DNA from 2 places in the Aeromicrobium sp. CFBP 8757 genome. Region 1 is predicted to be linked to the other one. Evidence: riboswitches for the same ligand, from Rfam matches in the RefSeq annotation. Region 1 holds a riboswitch; the other holds the start of a gene.
What was found. A riboswitch is a leader RNA that binds a small molecule or an ion and turns the genes downstream of it on or off. The one in region 1 is predicted to bind thiamine pyrophosphate.

Region 1 (5,277 bases):
ACGTCGAACGGCGCGGAGTGCGCTGCCGCCTCCAGCGACCCCGTGTAGGCGACGCAGGTCGGTGACGCCTCGGGGACGGCATCGGCCTCGGGGTCGAGACCTCGCGGCACCAGGTACGACCGGTGCAGCTCGCGCTCGGCGGCGACGGCCCCGACGGCGGACGCCGCCCACAGCTCGATGCCGGCCACGTCGGGCGCCCGGCTCGCGAGCTGCGACAGCACCCGGGCGTAGCGGTCGAGGTAGTGGGCGTCGTCGACGAGGTAGCGGACGAAGACGTCCTCGGGCAACGACCCGTCCGTCAGGCCGACGACGAACGGGTGCCGGCAGATGGCCGCGAACCAGTCGTCGACCGACGTCCAGCAGTCCTGCGCCGTGGAGCTCACGCGGGCACCCGGTGGTCGACGGGCCCGTTGCCGCCGCCCAGCTCGAGGCTCGCACCGGCGACCAGCGCGCGGTGCAGGTAGGCCTTCGCGGCGGTCACGGCGTCGACCAGGTCGAGCCCCAGCACGACGTACGACGCGATCGCCGACGACAGCGTGCACCCCGTGCCGTGCGTGTGCCGCGTGCGCACGCGGGACGCGTCGAGGCGGTGCGCGCCGTCGGGCGTCACCAGGACGTCGGTGCAGCGGTCGCCGTCGAGGTGTCCACCCTTGGCGAGCACCGCGCCCGGCCCGGCGCCGAGCAGCACCCGCCCCGCCATCTCGAGGTCGTCCGCCGACGCGACCGGCAGGCCCGTCAGCACCTCGAGCTCCGGCACGTTGGGCGTCACGACGGACGCGAGGGGCACCAGCAGCTCGCGGATCGCCGCGACGGCGTCCTCGGGGACCAGCCGGTCGCCGGACGTCGCGACCATGACGGGGTCGAGCACGACGACCGGCACGGGGTGCTCGCGCAGCATCGACGCGACGGCCTCGACGACGTCCGCACCGCCCAGCATGCCGATCTTGACCGCACGGACGTCGAGGTCGGTGACGACGGACGCGTACTGGTCGGCGACGAACCGTGCGGGCACGCCGTGGATGCCGGTGACGCCCAGCGTGTTCTGCACCGTCAGCGCCGTCAGCACGGCCGCGCCGTAGACGCCGATCGCGCTCGCGGTCTTCAGGTCGGCCTGGATGCCGGCGCCGCCGGACGGGTCGGAGCCGGCGACGCTCAGCATGACCGGGGTGCGCGTCATCGGCCCGCCCTCCCCGCCGTGGCGCGCAGCGCGTCGTCGACCGCGCGCCGCAGGTCCGCGGCGGCCGAGGTCGGGTCGGCGGCGGCGCAGATCGCGCTCACCACCGCGACCCCGCTCGCACCGGACCCGACGACCAGGCCGGCGGTGGTGCTGTCGATGCCACCGATGCCGACGACCGGCACCCGGCCGTCCACCCGGTCGACCACGGCGCGGACGCCGTCGAGACCGAACGGCTCCGACGCGTCCGCCTTCGTGGCGGTGGCCCACACGGGGCTGACCGCGACGTAGTCGCACGCCGACATCTCGACGACGTCGTCAAGCTGGGCCAGGTCGTTGACCGACCACCCGATGACCGCGTCGGGGCCCAAGGCCGCTCGGGCGGTGCTCGGTGCGACGTCGTCGACCCCCACGTGCAGGCCGTCGGCCCACCGGGCGGCCTCGAGGTCGTCGTTGGCGATGACCGCGACGTGGGCGGGCAGCGCGTCCCGCAGGCGCCGGACCAGATCGATCCTCTCGTCGGGCGCCGCGTCCTTGTGACGCACCTGGACGCTCGTCACTCCCCCGGCGACGGCCCGCGACACGACGTCGATCAGGTCGTCGGTGCGGGGGTCCGTCACGAGGTAGACCCGTAGGTCGACGCTCATGACCGGTCGACCCGGACCGAGGCGATGCGCGCGTCGTCGAGCCGCGCCAGCTCGTCGAGCAGCGCGACCCGGAACGAACCCGGTCCGGCCGACACCGCCCCGGCCCGCTCGCCCGCCGCGGCGAGCATCGCCATCGCGGCGACGGACGCCTCGACGGCATCGTCCTCGACGGCGCAGCACGCCGCGACCAGGGCCGTCGCCGAGCAGCCCAGCGCCGTGACCATCGGCATCCACGGGTGGCCGCCGTGCACCACGACCCGGCGCGTGCCGTCGGTGACGACGTCCTCGACGCCCGTCACGACGACGACGGCCGACAGCTCGCGGGCGAGCGACGTCGCCGCCTCGACGGCGTCGGAGGCCGCCGCGTCGCTGTCGACCCCGCGACCGCTGGTCTGCGCCGTGGCGATCGCGAGGATCTCGCTGGCGTTGCCGCGCACGACCGTCGGCCGGTGCTCGAGCAGCCCGGCGACGATCTCGCGACGGTAGGCGGTGGCCCCGACGGCGACGGGGTCGAGCACCCACGGCGTGCCGCACTCGTGCGCGGCGCGTGCCGCCTCGGTCATCCCCTCGACCCACGACGGCGACGGCGTGCCGATGTTGACGCCGACGGCCGACGCGATGCGGGCGAACTCACCCGACTCGTGCGGGTCGTGGACCATGGCGGGCGAGGCGCCGACGGCGTTCAGCACGTTGGCGGCGACGTCCATCGAGACGAAGTTGGTGATGTACTGCACCAGCGGCGACCGCTCGCGCACCGCGGCGACGATCGCCGCCGTGGTCGGCGACGCCGCGCTGGTCGAAGGCGTGCTGGTGGATGGCGTGACAGGACTACTCATGACAGCTCCCTAGCGCCGGTGCTAACCGGATCAGGTTCGTCGGGTCTCATCTCAGCCCCTCGTGGGGCACCCCGGCCGTGTGCCGTCGAGCCTACACACCACCCACCCCCCTGCGCCGACGAGTCACTCCCGCCCCGTGACGAGTCGCCCACGCCCCGTGAGGAGTCACTCAGGCCCGGTGACGAGTCACTCAGACATGGCGTACGTGACTCGTCGGCGGGCGCACGTGACTCGTCGGCGGGCGTACGTGACTCGTCGGCGGATGTGGGCGGGGTGCGCGAAGGGGCGCCGCACCTGTCGGTGCGACGCCCCTCGGTGGTGCGGTGGTGCGGGTGACTAGCGGGCGGCCTGGCCGTCGACGTAGTCGGTGTCCTGCTGCTTCCACGAGAAGTGCGAGCGCAGGATCTTGCCGGTCTTCTCGATCGGGTGACCGGCCTCCTCCTCGCGCAGGCGCAGGAACTCCGGCGCGCCGGCGTCCTGGTCGTCGATGAAGCGCTTGGCGAAGGTGCCGTCCTGGATCTCGGCCAGCACCTCCTGCATGCGCTCCTTGACCGAGGCGTCGATGACGCGCGGACCCGACACGTAGTCGCCGTACTCGGCGGTGTCGGAGATGCTCCAGCGCTGCTTGGCGATGCCGCCCTCCCACATGAGGTCGACGATGAGCTTGAGCTCGTGCAGCACCTCGAAGTACGCGATCTCGGGCTGGTAGCCGGCCTCGGTCAGCGTCTCGAAGCCCGCCTGGACGAGGTGCGACATGCCGCCGCACAGCACGGCCTGCTCGCCGAAGAGATCGGTCTCGGTCTCCTCGGTGAACGTCGTCTTGATGACGCCGGCGCGGGTTCCGCCGATGGCCTTGGCGTACGACAGCGAGAGGTCCCACGCCTTGCCGCTGGCGTCCTGCTCGACCGCGATGATGTCGGGGATGCCGCGGCCGTCGACGAACTCGCGACGGACCGTGTGGCCGGGCGCCTTGGGGGCGACCAGCACGACGTCGACGCCCTTGGGCGGCGCGATGTAGCCGAAGCGGATGTTGAAGCCGTGGCCGAAGACGAGGGCGTCGCCGTCGACGAGGTTGGGCTCGATGTGCTCGGCGTAGACGTGACGCTGCACCTGGTCGGGCGCCAGGATCACGATGACGTCGGCCTCCTCGACCGCCTCGGCGACGTCGCGGACGCGCAGGCCCTCGGCCTCGGCCTTGGCACGGCTCTTGGAGCCCTCGGGCAGGCCGACGCGGACGTCGACGCCGGAGTCGCGCAGGTTGAGCGCGTGCGCGTGCCCCTGGCTTCCGTAGCCGATGACCGCGACGTTGCGGCCCTGGATGATGCTGAGGTCGGCGTCGTCGTCGTAAAAGAGTTCAGCCACGGGTCATGTCTCCTTGTGAGGGGCTTGTGGAACGGTCGGGGGTGGTCAGCTCGCCTGCGTGCCCGGAACGGTGCGCAGCGTGCGGTCGGTGATCGAGCGGGGCCCGCGGCCGATGGCCACGCGCCCGGACTGGGCGATCTCGCGGATGCCGAACGGCTCGAGGACGTTGAGCATCGCGGCGAGCTTGCCCGCATCGCCCGTCGCCTCGATCGTGACGGCGTCGGTGGCCACGTCGACCACCTTAGCCCTGAAGAGATTGACGGTCTCGAGCACCTGTCCGCGGGTCTGCGGGTCGGTGCGCACCTTGATCAGCATGAGCTCGCGCTCGACCGCGCTGCCCGAGTCGAGCTCGACGATCTTCAGGACGTTCACGAGCTTGTTGAGCTGCTTGGTGACCTGCTCGAGGGGCAGCTCGTCGACGTTGACGACGATCGTCATGCGCGAGATCTCGGGGATCTCGGTCTGGCCCACCGCGAGCGACTCGATGTTGAAGCCGCGTCGCATGAACAGGCTCGAGACGCGCGCGAGCACGCCGGGCGTGTTCTCGACCAGGACGGAAAGGGTGTGCTGCGTCGTCATCAGATGTCCTCGTCGTCCCAGGTGGGGGCCAGATCGCGGGCGATCTGGATGTCGTCGTTGGAGGCGCCGCCGTGGACCATCGGCCACACCATGGCGTCGCGCTCGACCACGAAGTCGATCACGACGGGTCGGTCGGTGATCGCCAGGGCCTTCTCGATCGTGGCGTCGAGGTCGGCCTCGCTGTCGCACCGCAGCCCGACGCACCCGTAGGCGTCCGCGAGCTTGACGAAGTCGGGGATGCGACGCGCGCCGATCGACTCCGGCCCCGTGTTGAGGTCGGTGTTGGAGTAGCGGCCCTCGTACAGCAGCGTCTGCCACTGGCGCACCATGCCGAGCGAGGAGTTGTTGATGACGGCGACCTTGATCGGGATGCCCTCGAGCGCGCACGTCGCGAGCTCCTGGTTGGTCATCTGGAAGCAGCCGTCACCGTCGATCGCCCAGACCACCGAGCCGGGCAGGCCCACCTGGGCGCCCATGGCCGCGGGCACGGAGTAGCCCATCGTGCCGGCGCCGCCGGAGTTGAGCCACTGGCGGGGACGCTCGTAGTCGACGTAGTGCGCAGCCCACATCTGGTGCTGGCCGACACCGGCGACGTACGTCGCGTCGGAGCCCGACAGCGCGCTGAGCCGCTCGATCACGGTCTGCGGGGCGAGACCCTCGGCGGGCTTGTCGTAGCCGA
Region 2 (5,277 bases), on a different contig from region 1:
TTCCCGGGTCCTGCCCCACCGTCGGCTCGTCGAGCAGGACGATGCCGGGCCGGTGGGCCAGCGCCGCGGCCAGCGCGAGACGACGCTGCTCTCCCCCCGACAGGCGATACGGGTTCGACGCCGCGAACCGCCCCAGCCCGAACAGGTCCAGCACCGCCGGCGCATCGACCTCGCGACCCACGCGGCGGGCCGTGTGCCCGACCTCGGCCAGCACCGTCGACGTCAGGAACCCGTGCTCCGGGTTCTGCGGCACCCAGCCGACGAGGGACGCCAGTGCGGCCGACCGCCGTCGCCGCAGCTCCGGCGAGACGGAGCCGCCGGCGGGCTTGAGCAGCCCGCCGAGGACCGCCAGCGCCGTGGACTTGCCGGCACCGCTCGGACCCGTGAAGCCCGTCGTCGCACCCGGGACGAGACTCGCCGTCAGGCCCGTCAGGGCGCGCGAGCGCTGGGTGCCCCGCAACGTCCGCATGACCAGCTCGACCGACACGTCCGTCGCCGTCACCGTCAGCGCCTCGACGGCGGGGCGCACGAGGTCGGTCGGGACGTCGACGGGGAGGGGAGCCGGCATGTCGGGCATCCACACCCCGGCCGGCCGGGGACCCGCCAGGAACGACCCGACCGTCCCGTCGCTGACGACGACGCCACCGGGGCCCAGCACGACGACGCGGTCGACGTGCGGCAGCCACGGCTCGATGCGGTGCTCGACGACGACCATCGTCCGGTCGTCCCTCGCGGACAGCACGGCCTCGCGGACGCTCGACGCGGTCGAGGCGTCGAGCATCGAGGTCGGCTCGTCGAGCAGCAGGACGTCGGGGTGCATCGCGAGCACCCCGGCGAGGGCGAGTCGCTGCTGCTCGCCGCCCGACAGCGCCGCCGTGAAGTGGTCGCGACCGTAGGTCAGGCCCACGGCCTCGAGGCACGCGTCGACGCGGGTCCAGATCTCGTCGGGCGGCATCGCGGCGTTCTCGGGGCCGAACGCGACGTCGCGGCCGATGCGCTCGGCCACGACAGCGTCGGCCGGGTTCTGCAGCAGCAGCCCCAACCGTCCGTCGACCTCAGCCGTTCCTGACAGGTCGCCGGCGATCGTCGTGCCGAGGGCGCCGGCCACGGCGTGCAGGATCGTCGACTTGCCCGCCCCGCTGGGCCCGACCAGCAGCACCCGCTCGCCGGGCGCGACCGTGAGGTCGAGCCCGGCGAGGACCGGTGCGCGGCGGCCGATCGGCCTCCAGGTGAGGTCGCGGAGCCGGACCTCGCCCAGCACTCGCCCGCCGCCTAGACCTCGGTGACGCGTTCGCGTCCGGCAGGGAACGCGTCGAGCACGCCCGCCGTCGCCAGCGCCCTCACGAGCGCGAAGCCGCCGATGCCGGCGATGACGACGCCCGAGACGACGAAGAAGCCGAGGTGGGCCAGCTTGTAGCCCATGTCCCAGTACGAGTAGTACGACGTCCACTCGTACACGGCCTCGAACGCGGCGGCGGCCGCGCCGGCGAGCATCGCGACGACGAGGCCCCAGCGCCGCAGGAGGGACGCGCGGTACAGGAACAGCAGGAAGACCAGCTCCGCGCCGAGCCCCTGCCAGAAGCCGGACGCGTAGACGCCCCATCCCCACTGCGTTCCGCCGACGATGAAGCTCGAGACGGCCGCGGCGATGAACTCCGTGGCGAAGGCCGCACCGGGCTTGCGGACGATCAGGCCGCCGACGACGCCGGCCGACAGCCAGACGCCGCCGAGGAGCGCGGTGCTCGGCGGGAACGAGAAGACCGCGAGGCCGCTGAGCGGCTCGTAGAGCTTCCCCCAGCCCCAGAAGATGACGCCGAAGGCGACACCCAGGGTGGTGATGGTGACCAGGTCGATCGTGCGGTATCGCACGTCGAACCCGTTCTTGGACGCGGTGGCAGAACTCATCGTGACTCCCTTCGCCGGTACTAACCGGTGCAGGTTCAAGGGTCTGCGGCGGATCCGCACTCTCAGCGCCCTCTGCGGTGGCGCTCCCCTGTCGTGTGGTCCGAGCCTATCCCGCGAAGGCCGACGGAGGAATCTGGGTTCGTCCGCGCGGGCTCGGACGAACCCAGATTCTCTCGTCGCCCCGAGCCCCGGGCCCGGGTCAGCGCCCGGTGAGACGGTCGCCGAGGCGGGCCAGGCGGCTCGGACGGGCCAGGCCGCGGTCCTCGCGGCGGTCGGCCTCGCGATAGAGGCCGTACATCGCGCGCACCCCGAGCCAGCGCAACGGCTCCGGCTCCCAGCGCCGCACCGGACGGTCGACCCACGGCAGGTGCGTCAGCCCGGTGTCGCGGCCCAGCGTCAGGTCGGCGAGCGTCCGCCCGGCCAGGTGGGTCGTCGTCAGTCCGCTGCCGACGTAGCCGCCCGCCCAGCCGAGCCCCGTGGACGCGTCGAAGCCGACGCTGGCGCACCAGTCGCGCGGGACCCCGAGCACGCCGCACCACGCGTGCTCGATGCTCGCCGCCCGCGTCGCCGGGAACATGTCGTGCAGGATGCCCGTCAGCGACGAGACGGTCCAGTCGTCGGTCTGACCGTCGACGTCGGTCCGCGAGCCGAACCGGTACGGGATGCCGCGGCCGCCGAGCGCGATGCGGCCGTCGGCCGTCCGCTGGGCGTAGCAGTAGGCGTTGGCGTTGTCGCCCAGCAGCTCGGCGCCGGCCCACCCGATGTCGTCCCACACGGCGTCGGGCAGCGGCTCGGTGACGACCATGGCCGAGTTCATCGGCAGCCACGACCGTCGCTGGCCCGGCAGCGACGCGGTGTAGCCCTCGAGGCACCGCAGCACCCGCGGGGCGCGCACCCGTCCGCGCTCGGTCGTGACCACGCCCGGATCGATGCCGGTGACGCGCGTGCGCTCGAGGATGCGGACGCCGCGACGCTCGGCGGCCTCGGCGACACCGGTCACCAGCCTGGCCGGCTGCACGCGTGCGCAGTGCGGGCTGAGGACGCCGCCGAGCGCGCCCTCGACCCGGAGCCGCTCGCCGACCTGGTCGGACGTCAGCTCGGTCTGGTGACCGGCCCCGATCCCCCACGCGAGGTCGTCGGCCAGGCCCTCGCGCATCCGCACGAGCTGAGCCGGCGAGCGGGCGACGTACAGCACCCCGTTCTTGACGACGTCGGCGTCGATCCCCTCGACGCGGCACACCTCGACGACGTCGTCGACCGCGTGCTCCATCGCCGTCACGAGTGCCGTGACGCCCTCGCGTCCGTGCGTCGCGGCGTACCGCTCCTTGCTGCCCGACAGCTCGGCCGAGAGCCACCCGCCGTTGCGGCCGGAGGCGCCGTACCCGACGAACTCCGCCTCGAGCACGACGATGTCGAGCGTCGGGTCGAGCCCGGCCAGCGTGTACGCCGTCCACAGACCGCTGAGGCCGCCGCCGACGATGCACACGTCGCACCGGAGGTCGCCGTCGAGCGCCTCGCGGGGCTCGGGGCGTCCGATCTGCTGCCACCAGAACGACACGCCACCGTTGATCACCCGACCATGCTGCCACCGGCACGGGCCAGCGGCCGGACGCGACGGCGGGGAGGACCCCGAAGGATCCTCCCCGCCGCCGTGCGCACGGTGCCGGCTACTTCACGCGCACCGCCTTCGAGCCGGTGCTGCTGGCGCCGTAGTTGCCGTCACCCGAGTAGACCGTCTTGACGCGGATCGTGGCCTTCTTCTTGGTGACCTTGACCCCGGCGCTGACGACGCCGCGGTTGCCCGGCGTCAGCGTCGCGATCTTCTTGAGCCGGTACGAGCCCTTGCCGGTCTTGACGTAGACCTTGACCTGCCCGGTCGGGAACGTCCCGGCCGTGGCGCCCTTGACGGTCGTCCTCACCGTCAGGGTCCGGCCCTTCTTGACCGACGACTTCGCCGAGACCGCGGCGCTGGTCGGCGCCTTGGTCACCTGGTGGCTCGCCGTGGCGACGCCGCTGGGCTCGAACCGGTCGGTGCCCGTGAACACGGCGCTCACGGTGTACGACCCGGCTGCCAGACCTGCCGGCAGCGTGAACGCGGCCGCGTCGGACGACCCGAGCGGCAGGTCGACCGTCGTGCCGCCGTACGTCAGCCGGACCGAGCCGCCGTCGCCGTTGGCCACCGCGACCGATCCCCTGACGCCCGTGCCGTAGACCGACGAGTCGGTGGCGAGGACGAGCGCGATGCCCGACTTGCCCTTCTCGAGCATCAGCGTCAGTGCCGCGGACGTCGACGACTGCGCGGTCCCCGTCTGGCCGAACACCGCGGTGACCGAGTGGTCACCGGCCTTGAATCCCGCGATCTTCAGCGTCGCGACACCGTCGACGACCGGAGCGGTGCCGAGCGACGTCGTGCCGTCGAGGAACTCGACCGTGCCGGCCGTGTCGGTGCCCTCGACCGTCGCCGTCAGCGTGACCGGCTCGTTGATCGCCGGGATCTCCGGCGACATCGCGAGCGTCGTCTCGGTGGCGTACAGCACCTCGACCGATCCGGTGGACGTGAAGCCCGTGCCCGAGCCGACCGCCGTCACGGCGGTGACGCCGATCGTGGCGTCCGCGGGGACGGTCGTCGCCAGCACGACCTTGCCCGAGGCGTCGGCGGTGCCGACCCCGAGGACCGTCGTGCCGAGGCTGAACGTGACGCCCTCGCCCGAGCGGTAGCCCGACGCCGTGAACGTCACGGTGTCACCGGGCGCGGGGGTCTTGTCGTCGACGGCGACCGAACCGGTCGTGCCGACGGCCTTGAGCTCGGCGCACGCGTCGCCCTGGATGCCCGCGGAGGGCAGCATCGGCGTCGTGCCCGTGACGCCGTCGTCCTCGCGCACCGTGAGGTTGGCGAGGGCGTTCTTGCCCATGACCGCGCCCGAGGTGTTGATGACCGACGACTTCACGGCCGTGCTGGCCGTGGCGCTCGCGAGCGCGTCGCCGAGGATCGGACCCGTGACGACCTTGCAGGTCTCACCCGGCGCGAACGTCACCTTCTCCATCGTGATGCCGCCGCGACCCGTGGCCGAGCCCAGCACCGACACGTAGCCCGTGACGGGCTTGGCCGCCGGTCCGTCCAGGTAGACCGCGATGTCCGCGGTTCCGGGACCGTTGCCCTCGTCGACCGTCGGCGCGGCGATGTCGATCGTCGGCTCGGTCCTGACGACCGGGGTGCCGACCGACGACGTCTCGAACGCGAGGTCGGACAGGAACACGCCGCCCGTCGCCGTCGCGTCCGCACCCGTCGCCGCGGCGAACCGCACCTCACGGACGTCGGACACGTCGAGGCCGGCCGCCGTGAGCGCGGACGTCGGGACGTTGACCTGCTGC

Region 2: it holds a riboswitch for thiamine pyrophosphate, as region 1 does, so the genes downstream of both, IFT73_RS09390 (ECF transporter S component) here and thiM (hydroxyethylthiazole kinase) in region 1, are expected to answer to the same signal.

Annotation. Positions count from the first base shown of each region.
Region 1 covers NZ_JACYUM010000005.1:67,999-73,275, reverse strand. The annotation lists gene IFT73_RS14510 (TenA family protein) at 1-383, opposite strand, end outside; gene thiD (bifunctional hydroxymethylpyrimidine kinase/phosphomethylpyrimidine kinase) at 380-1,177, opposite strand; gene thiE (thiamine phosphate synthase) at 1,174-1,821, opposite strand; gene thiM (hydroxyethylthiazole kinase) at 1,818-2,657, opposite strand; TPP riboswitch at 2,647-2,741, opposite strand; gene ilvC (ketol-acid reductoisomerase) at 2,994-4,019, opposite strand; gene ilvN (acetolactate synthase small subunit) at 4,065-4,598, opposite strand; gene IFT73_RS14480 (acetolactate synthase large subunit) at 4,598-5,277, opposite strand, start outside.
Region 2 covers NZ_JACYUM010000002.1:495,165-500,441, forward strand. The annotation lists gene IFT73_RS09385 (ABC transporter ATP-binding protein) at 1-1,261, opposite strand, end outside; gene IFT73_RS09390 (ECF transporter S component) at 1,273-1,905, opposite strand; TPP riboswitch at 1,895-2,005, opposite strand; gene IFT73_RS09395 (FAD-dependent oxidoreductase) at 2,105-3,478, opposite strand; gene IFT73_RS09400 (Ig-like domain repeat protein) at 3,573-5,277, opposite strand, start outside.